DNA from 2 places in the Arthrobacter sp. StoSoilB20 genome. Region 2 is predicted to be linked to the other one. Evidence: riboswitches for the same ligand, from Rfam matches in the RefSeq annotation. Region 2 holds a riboswitch; the other holds the start of a gene.

Region 1 (7,691 bases), 430 kb from region 2:
CTCCACGCCAACATCGGTGAGGCCCGCTTCCTGCAGGACACCCCTGGCGTGTTCAGGCCGGCGGGCAGGGACAGTGACTTCCGCACCGGCGGAGACCAAGGCACGCACAGTCTCCAAACCGAGGCCCGAGTATCCGCCTGTGACAATTGCGCTCTTGCCGGTCAGGTCAATGCCTTCAATGACATCTGCGGCTGTTGAACCGTGCCCGAATCCGGAGTCGATGGGGTGCTGCGGGGTTTCTGTCCATTCTTCGCTCATGGTTGAGCTTCGCAGATCCGCCGGGAACGGGCAACGATCAGTACACTGGCTTGCCCGGCTCGACGTCCCGCACCCAGGCGAGGATTCCGCCGTCGAGATGGCTGACGCGGGTATACCCGGCCTTCTGCGCCGCCTCCAGCACAGCGGCCGAGCGTGTCCCGGCCTTGCAGTGGAAAACAATGTCCTTGTCCTGGGGCAAGTCCGCCCACGCCTCACCGGAGAGAATGCGGCCTTGCGGGATGAGGACAGAGCCATCGATGCTGACGATGCTGTGCTCGCCGGACTCGCGCACGTCCACGAGATCGAAATCCCTCTCCCCCGCCTGGCGCTCTGCCAGCATCCGCGAGAGGTCCTTGGCCGAAACAGTATGGTCCTGGTCGGTTGCCGCCGGTGGCGTCACACCGCAAAAGGCCTCGTAGTCAGTCAGTTCCGTGATGGGTTCGGCTTCCGGGTCCTTGGAGACCTTGATTTCGCGCCAGCTGCCGCCCAGCGCGTCAAAAAGGGCCACCCGGCCCAGCAATGAACGCCCGACGCCGGTGATCAGCTTCACGGCTTCGGTCACCATCAGCGACCCCACCGCTGCGCACAACATCCCAAAGACTCCGCCCTCGCCGCAGGACGGTACCGACCCGGCAGGAGGAGCTTCAGGATAGAGGTCCCTGTAGGTCGGACCATGCTCGGCCCAAAAGACACTGACCTGGCCGTCGAACCGGAAGATGGACCCCCAGACGTAAGGCTTCCCGAGGATGGCAGCGGCGTCGTTGACGAGGTACCGGGTGGCAAAGTTGTCTGCGCCGTCCAGGATGAGGTCGTACTGGGCAAACAGCTCCAGGGCGTTGGATGAGTCCAGCCGGATGTTATGCAGGACCACGTTGACCAGGGGGTTGAGCCCGGCGATTGCGTCACGGGCGGATTCGATTTTGGGGATTCCCACGTCCTTGACGCCGTGAATGACTTGGCGCTGCAAATTGGTGAGATCCACCACGTCGTCGTCCACGATTCCGAGGGTGCCAACGCCTGCCGCCGCCAGATACAGCAGCGCCGGAGAACCCAATCCGCCGGCGCCTATGACCAGGACCTTCGCATTCTTGAGCCTGCGTTGGCCCAGGGCGCCGATTTCGGGAATGATGAGATGCCGGGAGTATCGCTCCACCTCGGCCGGCGTGAGTTCGGCGGCAGGTTCAACCAAGGGCGGCAGGACAGCGGGCGCAGCAGGGCGGGCAGCAACAATTGAGGCCATACCCCAATGTATGCCCGCCGATGCCGCCCGGTCATATTACCCACCGGTAGAGTGGTCATAACTGCAAAGGAAAGGCGGCAGACTGTGGCTGACGGCACAAGGGCACACGACGGGGTACCGGCCAAGCAGGAACGGGCTGTTTCAACCCGTTCACCAAGATTGCCGCGCGACGAGCGCCGCGCACAGTTGCTGAATGCCGCACTTGAAGTTTTTGTCTCCAACGGTTTCCATGGTGCGGCCATGGACGAAATCGCTGAAGCCGCCCACGTCAGCAAGCCGGTGCTTTACCAGCACTTTCCGTCCAAGCGCGAGCTCTATATGGCCCTTTTGGACAGCCACCTGGCCACGCTGACAGAGCTGATGCTCAGCGCCTTGAACTCCACTTCGGACAACAAAGAGCGCGTGAAGGCCGTCATGCGCGCCTATTACCGGTTCATCGCCGATGACGACCAGGCCCACCGGCTGGTCTTCGAGTCGGACCTCATCAACGATCCCGACGTCAGTTCCCGCTTGGAGACTTTCAACAAGACGTTCGCTGATGCGGTGGCCCACGTCATTGCCGAGGACACCAAGCTGCCTCCTTTGGAGGCCCAGCTCCTGGGCCGCGGCCTGGCCGGAATGGCGCAGGTCAGCGCCCGCTACTGGCTTGAAACAGACGGAAACCTTGACCTCGATGTGGCCAGTGATCTGATCTATCGTTTAGCTTGGCGCGGAATCAGTCGATTCCCCAAAGAGTCCTAGGCTACAAATAGAGGACAGACTTACAACTTGATTGGCTTGGAGGCCTTGCTGTGGAAGTAAAGATCGGCATTCAGAACGTTGGCCGTGAAATCGTGCTCGAATCCGCTTTGGATGCAGACGCCGTGGCCAAGATCGTGGCAGAGGCCGTGTCCAAGGGCTCGGAACTGCGCCTGACCGACGAAAAGGGCCGCCAGATCATTGTTCCCGGCAGCGTCCTTGGCTATGTGGAGATCGGCGCCGAGGAAGTCCGCCGCGTCGGTTTCGGCGCCCTCTAGGGCACCGGCCCAACCAACGCAGTCCGCTAAGGAGTCTTCATGCTTTCACTCGTCGTTGTGGTCCTGGCCACCGTTGCCACCGGATTCATCGTGTGGGCCAACGACAAAAGGCACGGCAAATACGGTGTCGCTTTGCCTGCCGGAGTTTCGGCGACTGTGGGCACCTTGAGCTGGATTGCGTTCATCAGCGCCGGACTGGGCTATCAGCCCGGGGCCACCTGGATTCCGTGGGTGCTGCCCATCGTTCTGGGAACAGCCGCAGCTGCAGGCGTTGTGGTCTACCTGGGCCGGGTCCGCACGCAGCACGATACCGCTGCCCTGACCAAGGCGCTCAGGCTCTAGCAGCCGCAAGAACAAACAACAGTGACCGACGCCCTGGGGCGCCGGTCACTGTTGTTTAATCCTTCACTGTTGTTTAAGCAGTCACCGTTAGAGGAACTCCGCCCGGCCCTCCATGGCCGAGGACGCCAAAGCGTGCTCACGCCGGGGAATCCTGCCCGCCAGCCTGGCCAGCCGGCCCGCGATCACAGCATGTTTGAAGGCCTCGCCCATCTGCACCGGGTTCTGCGCCCGGGTGACCGCGGTGGCCAACAGCACGGCGTCGCACCCCAGTTCCATGGCAAGGGCAGCATCGGAGGCCGTCCCAATTCCTGCGTCGAGCACCACTGGGACCGAGCCCCGGGAGACGATGAGTTCAATGTTGTGCGGGTTCAGGATGCCCAGTCCGGTTCCGATGGGCGAGCCCAGGGGCATCACAGCGGCAGCTCCCAGATTTTCGAGGCGCAAGGCCAGGACGGGGTCGTCGTTGGTGTAGGCGAAGACTTTGAATCCCCGGTTGACCAGTTGTTCCGTTGCCTCGACCAGTTCCACGGCATCGGGGAGAAGCGTGTGCTCGTCAGCGATGACCTCCAGCTTCACCCAGTCAGTCTCCAGCGCCTCACGCGCCAATTCAGCAGTCATCACCGCGTCTTTGGCCGTGAAGCAGCCGGCGGTGTTGGGCAGGACACGGATCCCGTGGTCCACCAGGAGCTGGAAGAGCGATCCCGTTTCCGCCGGGGAGTAGCGGCGCATGGCCACGGTGGTGAGCTCGGTTCCGGATGCGAGCAGCGCGGCACCAAGGCCGTCCAGGCTCGGGGCACCCCCGGTACCCATGATCAGGCGGGAGCCGAACCCGACGCCGTCGATCACCAGGGCGTCGGTACGGACCTCAGTATTTGTCGTAGTCATGGTTCAGCCTCCTTGGACTGCTGTTACAAGTTCGAGTTCGTCTCCGTCGGCGAGCGCCGTCGCGGCCCATTGACTGCGCGGTACCACCTCGGAATTGCGGGCGACGGCGATACCCAGCTTGCCGCCGTCGGCCGCCTGTCCGCTGTGGTCCAGGGCGCGGCCGGTGACAGCGGTGACCAAGGTGCTGACGGACGCGTCCTCCGGCACGGCGTGATCGGAACCGTTGAGTTTGATGTTCATGCTGCTTCCTTGTTCTCGGGATTAAGGCAACGCAGTGTCACTTATGGCCCACTGCGGAGGCTTCAAAGGGCCACAAGTGACCCCGGGTTGCACTGAAACGGTCGGGGCGGAAGGGGTCCCACCTGGGGTCTGATGAACCGTTGAACAACCCGCCCACGATTTTTGCGGCTACCGGTGTCAGGAGGACACCGTGCCGGAAGAAGCCCGTAGCGACCACCAGACCTTCAACGTCCCCGGTGGGGCCGGCCGCGCGTCCCAGCAACGGGGCGTTGTCCGGCGTTCCGGGGCGGGCCCGGGCTGTTGCTTCGAGCAGTTCGAGTTCGGCCACTGCGGGAGCCAGCACCTGGGCGTCCCGCAGCAACTGGTAGACGCCACCTGCGGAGACGGCATTGGAGGATGCTGAGAGCCCGTCCTCCCGCTGGGTAGCACCGATGACCACGGTGCCGTCGTCGCGGGGCACGATGTAAACGGGTACTCCGCGGACCATCCCCCGGACAGTGGAACTGAGCAGGGGGCGCAGGTGTCCGGGCACCCGGAGCCTGAGGATGTCGCCGTATACCGGCCGCACAGGGAGGGTCAGCCCGTCCGGAAGGCCCTCAAGCTCAGATGACCCCAGTCCGTTGGCCACTACGGTTTCTTTGGCCAGGACTGTGGCCCCGGACTCAAGTTCGGCTCCCGTGACACGACCGGATTGCCAGAGCAATCGTGTCGCCTTGGCCGCAACGGCAAACCCGTTCCCGGCGCCCTGGACCCAGGTGGAGTCGCCGGCTGCGTGGTCTGCCAACCCTGCGATGAGGCATGAGGCCAGCTTTCGGGGATCCACCTGGTGATCTGCGGGAATGTCGAAGGCACAGGAAATTTGCGGGCTCAGGAGCGGCTCGCGTTCGCGGGCCTCACGCAAGGTCAGGGGCTCAACCCCAAGACCGGCAGCAAGCTGGACCGTACGCAGATCTGCCAGCGCCTTCCGGTCCGCGGCATCGGCACCTACGGCCAGCGTCGGCGTCGTGCGGTATCCGGTGTCCCGTCCTCCGTGACCCAGGCTTGCGGCAAAGGAGGGCCACAGGCGGGACGATTCGAGCATCAGGTCCAGAAGGTCTTCCTCCTGGTAGTGCAACTCGCTTACCGGTGCCAACATTCCAGCGGCAGCATACGTGGCTCCCGTAGCGGGCGCGGGATCGATGACCACCACTGAGCGGCCCAGCCGGCGTGCTTGGTGGGCAATGCCGAGTCCGATCACGCCTGCGCCGATGACGGCCACGTCTGCCTGGAGTTGGGGATGGCCGGAATCTGCCATTCGTTTCCTTCCCTACGCCGGTACTAGCCGGATCAGGTCAAGCGGTCGGCGCTGAAGCCCTCTCAGCCGGACGGTCATATAACGAACGTCGCGGCTCCCGCAGTACGTGCCCAGTTTAGAGGAACTACGCTGGTTTCCATGACCCCGACTGACGCCCTCGCCACCGCCCGCCTATACCTGTGCACTGATGCCCGGAGACGGCAAGGCGATTTTGAAGACTTTGTGGACGCCGCTTTTGCCGGTGGGGTGGACATCATCCAGCTGCGCGACAAAACCCTGGAAGCTGCCGAAGAGTTGGAGCTCCTTGCCGTCCTGCGCGGAGTTGCCGAACGCCACGGACGGCTCTGGGCCGTCAACGACCGTGCCGATGTTGCCAGTGTTTCCGGGGCTCCCGTGTTCCATATCGGGCAAAAGGACCTGCCGTTGGGAGTGGCCAGGACATTGCTGCCGCAGCCGGTCACGATCGGCCTGTCCACCCACTCTCCCGAGCAAGTGAACGCGGCAATCGCAGCCTCGCCGGGCCAGGGTGGCCTGGACTATTTCTGTGTTGGTCCCCTCTGGGCAACACCTACCAAACCGGGCCGCGCAGCTGTGGGATTGGACTTGGTCACATATGCCGCAGAAGCAGGCAAACGGGCCGGGGAGACCACAGGCGGCGCCGTGAACCTGCCCTGGTTTGCCATCGGAGGGATTGATCTCAGCAACGTCGAACAGGTAGTGGCTGCCGGAGCCACCAGGATCGTTGTGGTCCGCGCCATCACCGAAGCGACGGATCCGACGACGGCCGCGAAGTCGCTGCTGGAGGCCTTGGACGCCGCCTGAGCCGGCCATTGCGCGGCGGGTGGTCCCGGAAGGCTGTCCACAAGCCCCTTGGCGAAGATTTGCTGCCGCCCACGGTGGTCCTACTAGGCTGAGTCGAAGTGAGTTGACTGTCCAGCCTGCCCGCAGGCCACGTGTCCTCCCCTCGCACCCACTCCCCCGAAGGATGATCCATGAGCAATCCGAGCTACCCTCCCGCGCCCGGGAACGGGAATGCTGCCCCGCCAGTTCCGCCCGCACCCGGTGCTTACGGCAACCAATACCAGGGCCAATACCAGGGCGGGCCGCAATCCACTTATCAGCCTGATCCGGCCTCCAGCCCTTACGGTGTTCCCGGCACGGGTGCTCCGGCAAAGTCCTTCATGGTCACCTGGATCCTGTCCTTGCTTCTGGGTGGCCTCGGTGTTGACCGTTTCTACCTGGGCAAGATCGGCACCGGCATTGCCAAGCTGCTCACGGCGGGTGGGCTCGGCATCTGGTCCATCGTGGACCTCATCATCACACTGACCGGCAACGCACGGGATAAGGAAGGCCGCCCGCTGCAGGGCTATCCGGAAAATAAGAAGAAGGCGTGGATCATCACGCTCGTCGTCTGGTTCGCCGGCCTGATTCTTGGAATCCTGTCCACAGTGTTGTCCCTGACCTTGGTGGCTGCCGCCGTCCAAGGACAGTCCACGCCCCTCCCCGCCGTCCCATCGGCCTCCCAAGAGGCACCGGTCCCGTCCCAGGGCGCTGCCACTGCCGGAAATTCCTTTGACATCACCGTCTCCAAGGGCAACGACGTCAAAGTCACAGTCCTTGACTCCGGATACACCACCGAGATTCCCGAAATGGCTTTTATGAAGCCTCTTAATGGAGGGTTCCTCCTGGTGGAGGTTTCCTGGGAGACCACCGCCGGATCAAGCTTCGCCACGTTCACCAATTTCGAAGCCTTCGACGCTGAGGGCAAGAAGGGCGACCGGATCCTGCTTGGCAGCGAAATGGGTGGCCTGAATTCCGGTGAGGTCGCCGCCGGAGACATCCAGCAGGGCGTCATTGCCTTCGACATCAAGAACGGCCCCACCACCGTGGTCATCAATAATGACGTTGGCGACAAAGCAGCCAGCTTCACCCTGACCCCGGCAGGCTAACCCCCTACCAGGCCAACAGCCGTGCCAAAAGCCCGTTGCCTCCTCGGAGCAACGGGCTTTTGCGTGCGGCGGCGAAGACTATCCGCTGGTTTCGGGCTACCCTGATTTTCGTGTCACATCATCGGATAGCGCCAAACGTAGACGACTCCTCGGACCAGCTTGCTGAAGCACTTGCGGCCCTAAGGACGGAGTTGGAACTCCCTTCTGCCTACCCGGCGGAGGCAGTGGCCGAGGCACAGCAGGCCGTGGAAACCCATGGGTTGCCGGAGCAGGATCTGCGGGACATTCCGTTTGTCACCATCGATCCCGCGACCTCCACTGACCTGGACCAGGCCCTGTTCATCGATCGCGCCGGAGAAGGCTACAAGGTCCTCTACGCCATTGCCGACGTGCCGTCCTTCGTGGTTCCAGGCGGTGCACTTGATGCCGAGACCCGGCACCGCGGACAGACGTTCTATGCGCCCGAC
Region 2 (7,691 bases):
CTCGCTGTCTTCGGATTGCGGCGCGGGGAAGTGGCTCCGGGCATCATCCTGGGCGTGGGCATTGCCCTGAGCGTGGTGCTGGTGCTCGCCTGCGCCGTGTTGTCCAAACCTTGGGGAATCGCAGTGGGCTGGGGCCTGCAGCTGGTGCTGATCCTCACGGGCTTTGCCGAACCCATGATGTTCATTGTGGGAATCCTGTTCGCCATCTGCTGGTGGTACGGGATCCGGGCAGGTATGAGGATCGACCGTGAGGTAGCCCAGCGGGACCGTGAGCAGGCGGAATGGAATGCCGCCCACGGTGACAAAGCAGACCCGCAAACCCCGTAAACTGGCTGGGAAACCACCGAACACAAGCCACTGAACAATTACATTGGAGCAACTGTGAGCATTGAACGGACCCTTGTCCTGGTCAAGCCCGACGGCGTCGCCCGCAACCTGGGCGGAACCATCCTCGCCCGGATCGAAGCCAAGGGGTACACCCTGGCTGAGCTGAAGAAGGTCAACGCCACCCGCGAGCTGCTGGAGCAGCACTACGAGGAGCACGTAGGCAAGCCGTTCTACGAGCCACTGGTTGAGTTCATGCTCAGCGGACCGGTCATCGCCGCAGTCTTCGAAGGGCACCGCGTGATTGAAGGCTTCCGCTCCCTGGCCGGGACCACAGATCCCACGACGGCAGCACCGGGCACCATCCGTGGCGACTTCGGACGCGACTGGGGCCTGGCAGTCCAGCAGAACCTTGTTCACGGCTCGGATTCCGTAGATTCGGCAGAGCGCGAGATCAAGATCTGGTTCCAGGACTGATATCGCCCCGCCGTATTACAGATAAGGCCAATGTTCTTCGCGAACATTGGCCTTATCTGTCACTTCGGGAAAGATTCTCCCTAGGCGTTTGAACCCACGAAGATGTGGATGAAGGAGAAAAAGATGGTGGCGATGACGGCAACGTACAGGAGCGCCACGATGATCCAGCCCGAGTCGCCCAGCAGCTTTGCCAGGGCAGGCGGGGCCTTGATGACTCCGTGGGTGATGTTACGAATGGTCACCCAGACAAACAACGGAATCATGGCTGCCCACACCACCATGCAGAACGGGCAGAGTACGTGGATGGCGTAAAGGGCCTGTGACCACAGCCAAACAACGAAGGCAAAGCCGAGGGTAACTCCGGCCTGGAGGCCCAACCAGTAACCCCGTGAGAACTTCGCGCCCGCCAGAATGCCCATTGCCGTGGTGATGATGACGGCAAAGGCGACAATGCCGATGAACATGTTGGGGAATCCGAACACCGAACTTTGCGGTGTCTGCATGACGGCGCCGCAGGAAACCCACGGGTTCACGTCGCACACCGTGACGTGGTTGGGGTCCTTGAGGACCTCGAGTTTCTCCAGAACCAAGGCTCCCGAGGCAAGCCACCCGATCACTCCGGTAATGAGAAGCAGCAGGGCAAAGGGCTTGTCCCGGGCAGTCCGGGGGATCGGGGACTGTTGCGGCCCTGCCGGCGTGGACAAATCATCCGCGGAGTTGGTGGACTGGTGTGCCAGGTTTCCCCTGGCTGTGCTCGGCATCGCGGATCTGGTCCTTTTCAACGTATGGTCCGGCCTTGCCGGTATGGGCTCTTGGGAGGATTGTAACTCCGGAGGCTGGACAGTACCCCCAGCTTCCGGCTGCGGCGGCTCCGTTGAACCGCACGACACAGCGCCCTACCGTGGGAAGGTGAACGGGTGTGAGACAATGAGCATGGCCGGAACCCGATCCACATTCGGAATCCGGTCCGGTGACTTTGTTCCCAAGACCGCCAGTATGAGCTGGGCATGCCTGGATCCAGTGATCCTTGGAAGGCCCGCCATGACAATGGACGGCACCTGGTTGTGGCAGCAGAACAACGGGTTTCAGAACATTGGCGCCGGCCTTCCAGGGCTGCCGCACCCCAATGATGGTGCGAACCGGAAGGCATACTACCGACTTCTGTCAACGCCTGCGGGTTTTGACAATATTTGCCCCACTGGGCACCGGATGTGGCGGTGTCGCTGGGGCAGGAGTGTTGCCACATATGGATAATGACCAAGTTGTAGCCGTTAATGACGAGGCAGCTCCCGCGGAAACTGCGGAAGCGCCAAAGAAAGCCACCCGGACCCGGCGCAAGGCTGCGCCCAAAGTCGCAGCCGGGGTAGAAGCGCAGGCCGCCGAAGCACCTGTGGTTGAAGCCGGCGAAGCCGCCACAGCACCGGAAGCCGCCGAAGCTCCCGCTGCGCCCGTTCGGCGTACCCGCTCACGTAAGAAGACCGAACCTGCCGAGCCACTGCCGGGCTTGGGCGAGGAAGTTGCTGCCGCGCCGGAAGCCGCTGCAGGGAACCAGCCCGAAGCCGTTGCCGAACCCGCACCCGAAAAGCCGGTCCGCCGTCGTCGTACTGCCAAACCCAAGGCCGAGGCAGAAGCGCCGGTGGTTGGGGAAGCAGCAACCGTTGTGGAGGCCGCGGCGGAAACCGCCGTTGAACCCACGACGCCGGACGCCGGCTCCCAGCCAGCCGCGCCTGCCGCTGAAGCAGCCGGGACCGCAGCAACCCCTGAGACGGCTCCCCTTGAGGAAACCCCGGAGGAAGCTGCCGCTGCAGGTTCGTCCTCGCTCTTCCTGGAGCCTGTTTCCATCACGTCAATGATTTTCCAGGCCCCGGATCTCACCACTGTTCCCCGTGTAGCAGCCGTGGAGGAGAAGGAAGAAGAGCCGGAGGAAGAAACCGGATCCGGCGCAGAGGATGAGCTGGAGGATGCCGGCAGTCGTCGTCGCCGCCGGAGCCGTGGCCGCCGTGGCCGGCGCGGAACCGAGCGCGAGGAAAACGAGACCGAAGAGGGTGCCGAGTCCGAGGACGAAGAAGCTCCGGTTGCTGAAACCTCGGACGAAGGTGTCACTTCCCGTCGCCGCCGTCGCCGCCGCCGTGGTGACCAGGACCTTGAACTGACCGGTGGAACGGATGACGACCCGCCCAACACAGTGACGCGCGTCCGTGCCCCGCGGCCCATGACGGAGACTGCACCATCGAACCGTGTTGCCAGTGTCAAGGGTTCCACCAGGCTTGAAGCGAAGAAGCAGCGTCGTCGTGAGTCTCGTGAGACCGGACGCCGCCGCCAGGTGATCACCGAGGCCGAGTTCCTGGCCCGCCGCGAGTCGGTGGACCGCCAGATGATTGTCCGCCAGCGCGACGACAGAATTCAGATCGGTGTCCTGGAAGACGGTGTGCTTGCTGAGCACTTCGTTTCCAAGACCCAGCAGGATTCCCTGATCGGCAACGTATACCTGGGCAAGGTCCAGAACGTCCTGCCGTCCATGGAAGCTGCCTTCGTGGACATCGGACGCGGCCGCAACGCCGTCTTGTACGCCGGTGAAGTCAACTGGGATGCCGTCAACCTCGAAGGCCAGCCGCGCCGGATCGAGAACGCCTTGAAGTCCGGCGACTCTGTGCTGGTCCAGGTCACCAAGGACCCCGTAGGCCACAAGGGTGCCCGCCTCACCAGCCAGATCTCCCTTCCCGGCCGGTATCTGGTGTACGTTCCCGGTGGTTCCATGACCGGCATCTCCCGCAAGCTTCCCGACGTCGAACGCAACCGCCTCAAGCGCATCCTGAAGGACCGCCTGCCAGAAAACGCCGGCGTCATTGTCCGCACGGCTGCCGAGGGCGCATCCGAAGAGGAACTGACGCACGACATCAACCGTCTGCGCGCACAGTGGGAAGGCATTGAGGGACAGGCCTCGTCCACCAAGGTCCTGGCTCCGGAATTGCTTTACGGCGAGCCGGACCTGACCATCAAGGTGGTACGTGATGTCTTCAATGAGGACTTCTCCAAACTGATCGTTTCCGGCGACGACGCCTGGGACACCATTGAGGCATACGTTACCTACGTTGCCCCTGACCTGGTGGGCCGCCTTGAGAAGTGGACCAAGGACCAGGACATCTTTGCTGCCTGGCGTATCGACGAGCAGATCCACAAGGCACTGGAACGCAAGGTGTTCCTCCCCTCGGGCGGTTCGCTGGTCATCGACCGCACCGAAGCCATGACAGTGGTAGACGTCAACACCGGTAAATTCACCGGCAGTGGCGGCAACCTCGAGGAAACGGTCACCAAGAACAACCTCGAAGCCGCTGAGGAAGTTGTCCGCCAGCTTCGCCTCCGTGACATTGGCGGCATCATCGTCATCGACTTCATCGACATGGTCCTTGAGTCCAACCGCGACCTCGTCCTCCGCCGCATGGTTGAGTGCCTGGGCCGCGACCGCACCAAGCACCAAGTAGCCGAGGTGACGTCCTTGGGCTTGGTCCAGATGACCCGCAAGCGCATGGGCACTGGCCTCCTGGAGGTCTTTGGTGAGCAGTGCGAGCATTGCGCCGGCCGCGGCGTCGTCACCCACGACGAACCCGTTGAGCACCGCCGCGCCAACGTTGTGGCCGCTGAGCAGCACCGTCCCCACACCGAGGCCCAGCAACCCGCAGCACGGACGGAGCGCAAGCGTCGCCGCGGCAAGGGTGGCGGACAACCCGTCGCCGAGGCCCCCGCGCCGGTCCACACCGCACCGCCCGCTCCGGCTGCAGCTCCTGTTTCGACCGAGCCGCAGGACCCGGCCAAGCAGGCCAAAGCTGAGGCCACCCGGGCGGCACTGGCCACCATCGCTGCCGCCGCGCACGCAGCCCACCTGCACGACGACGAAGTTCACCGCGCGGAGGAGCAGGCACGGGCAACCGGTCAGCAGCAGGCAAGCGCCGGGCAGGCAGCCCGGAGCGAGGCTGGAGAGCCGGCCTCACGTGAATCAGAGCGGGAAGCAGCTGTCCGTGAAGCACGGTCCACTCCGGTCCTGCGTTTCGGTGGCGAAGAAGTAGCGCTGCCGATCGGTGAACACCACGAGGAACCGCCGGCAGCCAAGCCGGCCATGAGCCTGGACCTCCTTGCAGAGGCCTTCTCACACCTTGGCGCGGCTCCTGCCGAAAAGCCGGAAGAAGTACTCCCTCCCAAGGCAGCTGCCGCACCCGCGGTCGCCGTAGCCAGGCCTGCGGATGCAGGCCATGATGCTGCGTCGACGTCGGGCACCCGCCGTGGGCGTCGCAACCGCAGCGCCAGCCGGGCGCAGGGCGCCGCCAACGAAACCAGCGTCGAGCACCACGAAGCTACTGCTTCAGCTGCCGGTGGAACATCGCACGAGGCCAAAGCACCTTCAGAGCCAGCCACGAAGGCCGCGTCCGCGGAGCCCATCATCCTTGGGGTGGGCGTACCGGCCTCCGAGCTCTAGTATTTCGACAACAAAGGGCCCTGCAGTAGACCGTCGCCGACGGGTACTGCGGGGCCCTTTGCCGTCCGCCCCAGCGGTCATATCCGGTCTTCAGCGTGGCGAAGTTCCACGGCCGCTGTGCATCCCGGCTACGCTGGTGGACTGACACGGGGTGCCGGGCATTGGGCCAGGCTGAGACCAGACCCGTTGAACCTGTCCGGTTAGCACCGGCGAAGGGATGTCCCCATGACGTTATCGTCGTACTCTCCTGTGTACCCTCTGGCCGTTTCCGGACGGGAAACCCCCCGGGTGCTGAGCATCGCAGGCTCGGACCCGTCCGGTGGTGCCGGTATCCAGGCTGATCTGAAGAGCATTGCAGCCCACGGCGGCTATGGCATGGCGGCATTGACCGCGTTGACGGCGCAGAACACCAAAGGAGTCAGCGCGGTCCATGTACCCCCGGTGGAATTCCTGCGGCTGCAGTTGGAGGCCATCAGCACGGACATCGCCATCGATGCCGTCAAAATCGGGATGCTCGGTGACGCAGCGGTCATCGATGAGGTCCGCCGCTGGCTCGAGGAGGTGCGCCCCGCCGTCGTGGTCCTTGACCCGGTGATGGTGGCTACCAGTGGTGACAGGCTCCTGCAGGGATCCGCCGAGTCGGCTTTGCGTGCCCTGCTTCCCTTGGCTGACCTCATCACGCCCAACCTCCCCGAACTTGCCATGCTGTTGGGGGAGGCTGAGGCGGCCGACTGGGCTTCGGCATTGGACCAGGGAAAACGACTCGCCGCTGAGTGCGGCAATACAGTCCTGGTGAAGGGCGGGCACCTGGCGGGGTCCGAATGCCCGGACGCGCTGGTGAACACCAGCGGACTCCTGAGCCAGGACGTCATTGAGGTAGCCGGCCCCCGGGTGGATACACAGAACAGCCATGGCACAGGATGCTCGTTGTCCTCGGCGCTGGCCACTGTCCAGGCCCGTACCGGCGACTGGGAAGTGTCCTTGCGCGAGGTCAAACCGTGGTTGCTTGGGGCCTTGCTCAAGGCTGACAGCCTCGAGGTGGGGCTCGGAAACGGTCCGGTCCACCATTTTCATCACCAGAGGGTCCTGAGGCGTGGGGATTTTGCCGCGACGCTCTGGAAGGAAGCCACTGTGGAGCTGGAGGCAATCTACAAGCTCGGGTTCATTGAGGGCCTGAAATCGGGCAAACTCCCGGAAGCTGCGTTCAACTACTACCTCGCCCAGGACGCCATCTACCTCAACGGGTACTCCAGGGTGCTGGCGCGTGCAGGCGCTCTGGCCCCCAGCGAAGAAGAGCAACTGTTCTGGGCGAAAGCCTCGCAGCAATGCCTTGAGGTGGAATCGGAACTGCACAGGAACTGGCTCAGCACCCGCGAGGCATCCTCGGGGACCGGGCCGGTCACCAAGTCCTACGTGGATCATCTGCTGGCGGCCTCGGCCAGCGGCAGCTACCCCCTGGTTCTCGCAGCCATCCTGCCCTGCTATTGGCTGTACGCGGAGGTTGGCCAGCAGCTCAATGCGGCTTTTGTAGAGGCAGGGTCCCCGGCAGGGCACCCCTATGCGGACTGGCTCCGGACCTATGCCGACGAGGACTTTGCCGCGGCCACCAGGAATGCGATCAACTTCACTGACGCGGCTGCAGCTGCAGCGTCGGAGGGGGAGCGGGCGGCCATGGTGGAGGCTTTTGCCTTGTCCTGCCGCTACGAGACGGCGTTCTTCGATGCCCCCGGAGTTTTTGCCTGAGGGCTGTGGGAGAGGGCTTTTGGACTGGATCCGCAACTCGCCCACAGCGCGTCGCGGACCCAATCACGCTAATCGGCCTCAAACCCTGTAGGCTGTATGGGCACGGTGCCGGGAGAGTCCGTTTCATCTGGTGACGCAAGTCACGTGGTAGCCTCCGGACCCGGCCTCATTTGCAGCTGAAGGTCAAACTAGCGTAATCTTGATCTTCGGTGCTTACGCCAACACTTGGGTTATGCCCCTTGGAATTGTTCATGGGATGACTCGCGGACTTCGATCAGAAGTCCACGGCGTTGAGGCACAGCGCGAACCAAGCCTGATTCCGGTTCAAGGTTCCGCACGCAAATTTAGTTATAAACGTCGAGAGAAGTGAGTACCCAAGTGGTGTACGCGATTGTCCGCGCAGGCGGCCGCCAAGAAAAAGTTTCCGTTGGAGACTACGTAACGCTTAACCGCGTCCCCGGTGGAGCCGGCAGCACGCTTGAGCTGCCCGCCTTGCTCCTGGTTGACGGCGACAAGGTCACCTCCGCAGCTGCGGAACTGGCCAACGTCAAGGTTACGGCTGAGATCCTCGAAGACCTTCGTGGTCCGAAGATCGTCATCCAGAAGTTCAAGAACAAGACCGGCTACCGGAAGCGTCAGGGTCACCGTCAGGAACTGACCAAGATCAAGATCACCA

Evidence for each region. A riboswitch is a leader RNA that binds a small molecule or an ion and turns the genes downstream of it on or off. The one in region 2 is predicted to bind thiamine pyrophosphate.
Region 1: linked by a shared signal. The riboswitch ahead of thiO (glycine oxidase ThiO) and the one ahead of thiD (bifunctional hydroxymethylpyrimidine kinase/phosphomethylpyrimidine kinase) in region 2 are both predicted to bind thiamine pyrophosphate.

The regions. Positions count from the first base shown of each region.
Region 1 covers NZ_AP024651.1:3,211,104-3,218,794, forward strand. Annotated here, with positions in the region: gene LDN85_RS14485 (SDR family NAD(P)-dependent oxidoreductase) at 1-258, opposite strand, end outside; gene moeB (molybdopterin-synthase adenylyltransferase MoeB) at 296-1,498, opposite strand; gene LDN85_RS14495 (TetR/AcrR family transcriptional regulator) at 1,505-2,239, shown strand; gene LDN85_RS14500 (DUF3107 domain-containing protein) at 2,290-2,514, shown strand; gene LDN85_RS14505 (hypothetical protein) at 2,554-2,856, shown strand; gene LDN85_RS14510 (thiazole synthase) at 2,944-3,741, opposite strand; gene thiS (sulfur carrier protein ThiS) at 3,745-3,981, opposite strand; gene thiO (glycine oxidase ThiO) at 4,019-5,275, opposite strand; TPP riboswitch at 5,268-5,386, opposite strand; gene thiE (thiamine phosphate synthase) at 5,414-6,097, shown strand; gene LDN85_RS14530 (TM2 domain-containing protein) at 6,268-7,224, shown strand; gene LDN85_RS14535 (RNB domain-containing ribonuclease) at 7,335-7,691, shown strand, end outside.
Region 2 covers NZ_AP024651.1:2,778,043-2,785,733, reverse strand. Annotated here, with positions in the region: gene LDN85_RS12555 (DUF4233 domain-containing protein) at 1-327, shown strand, start outside; gene ndk (nucleoside-diphosphate kinase) at 382-801, shown strand; gene LDN85_RS12545 (vitamin K epoxide reductase family protein) at 882-1,562, opposite strand; gene LDN85_RS12540 (Rne/Rng family ribonuclease) at 2,048-5,272, shown strand; TPP riboswitch at 5,410-5,507, shown strand; gene thiD (bifunctional hydroxymethylpyrimidine kinase/phosphomethylpyrimidine kinase) at 5,498-7,015, shown strand; gene rplU (50S ribosomal protein L21) at 7,394-7,691, shown strand, end outside.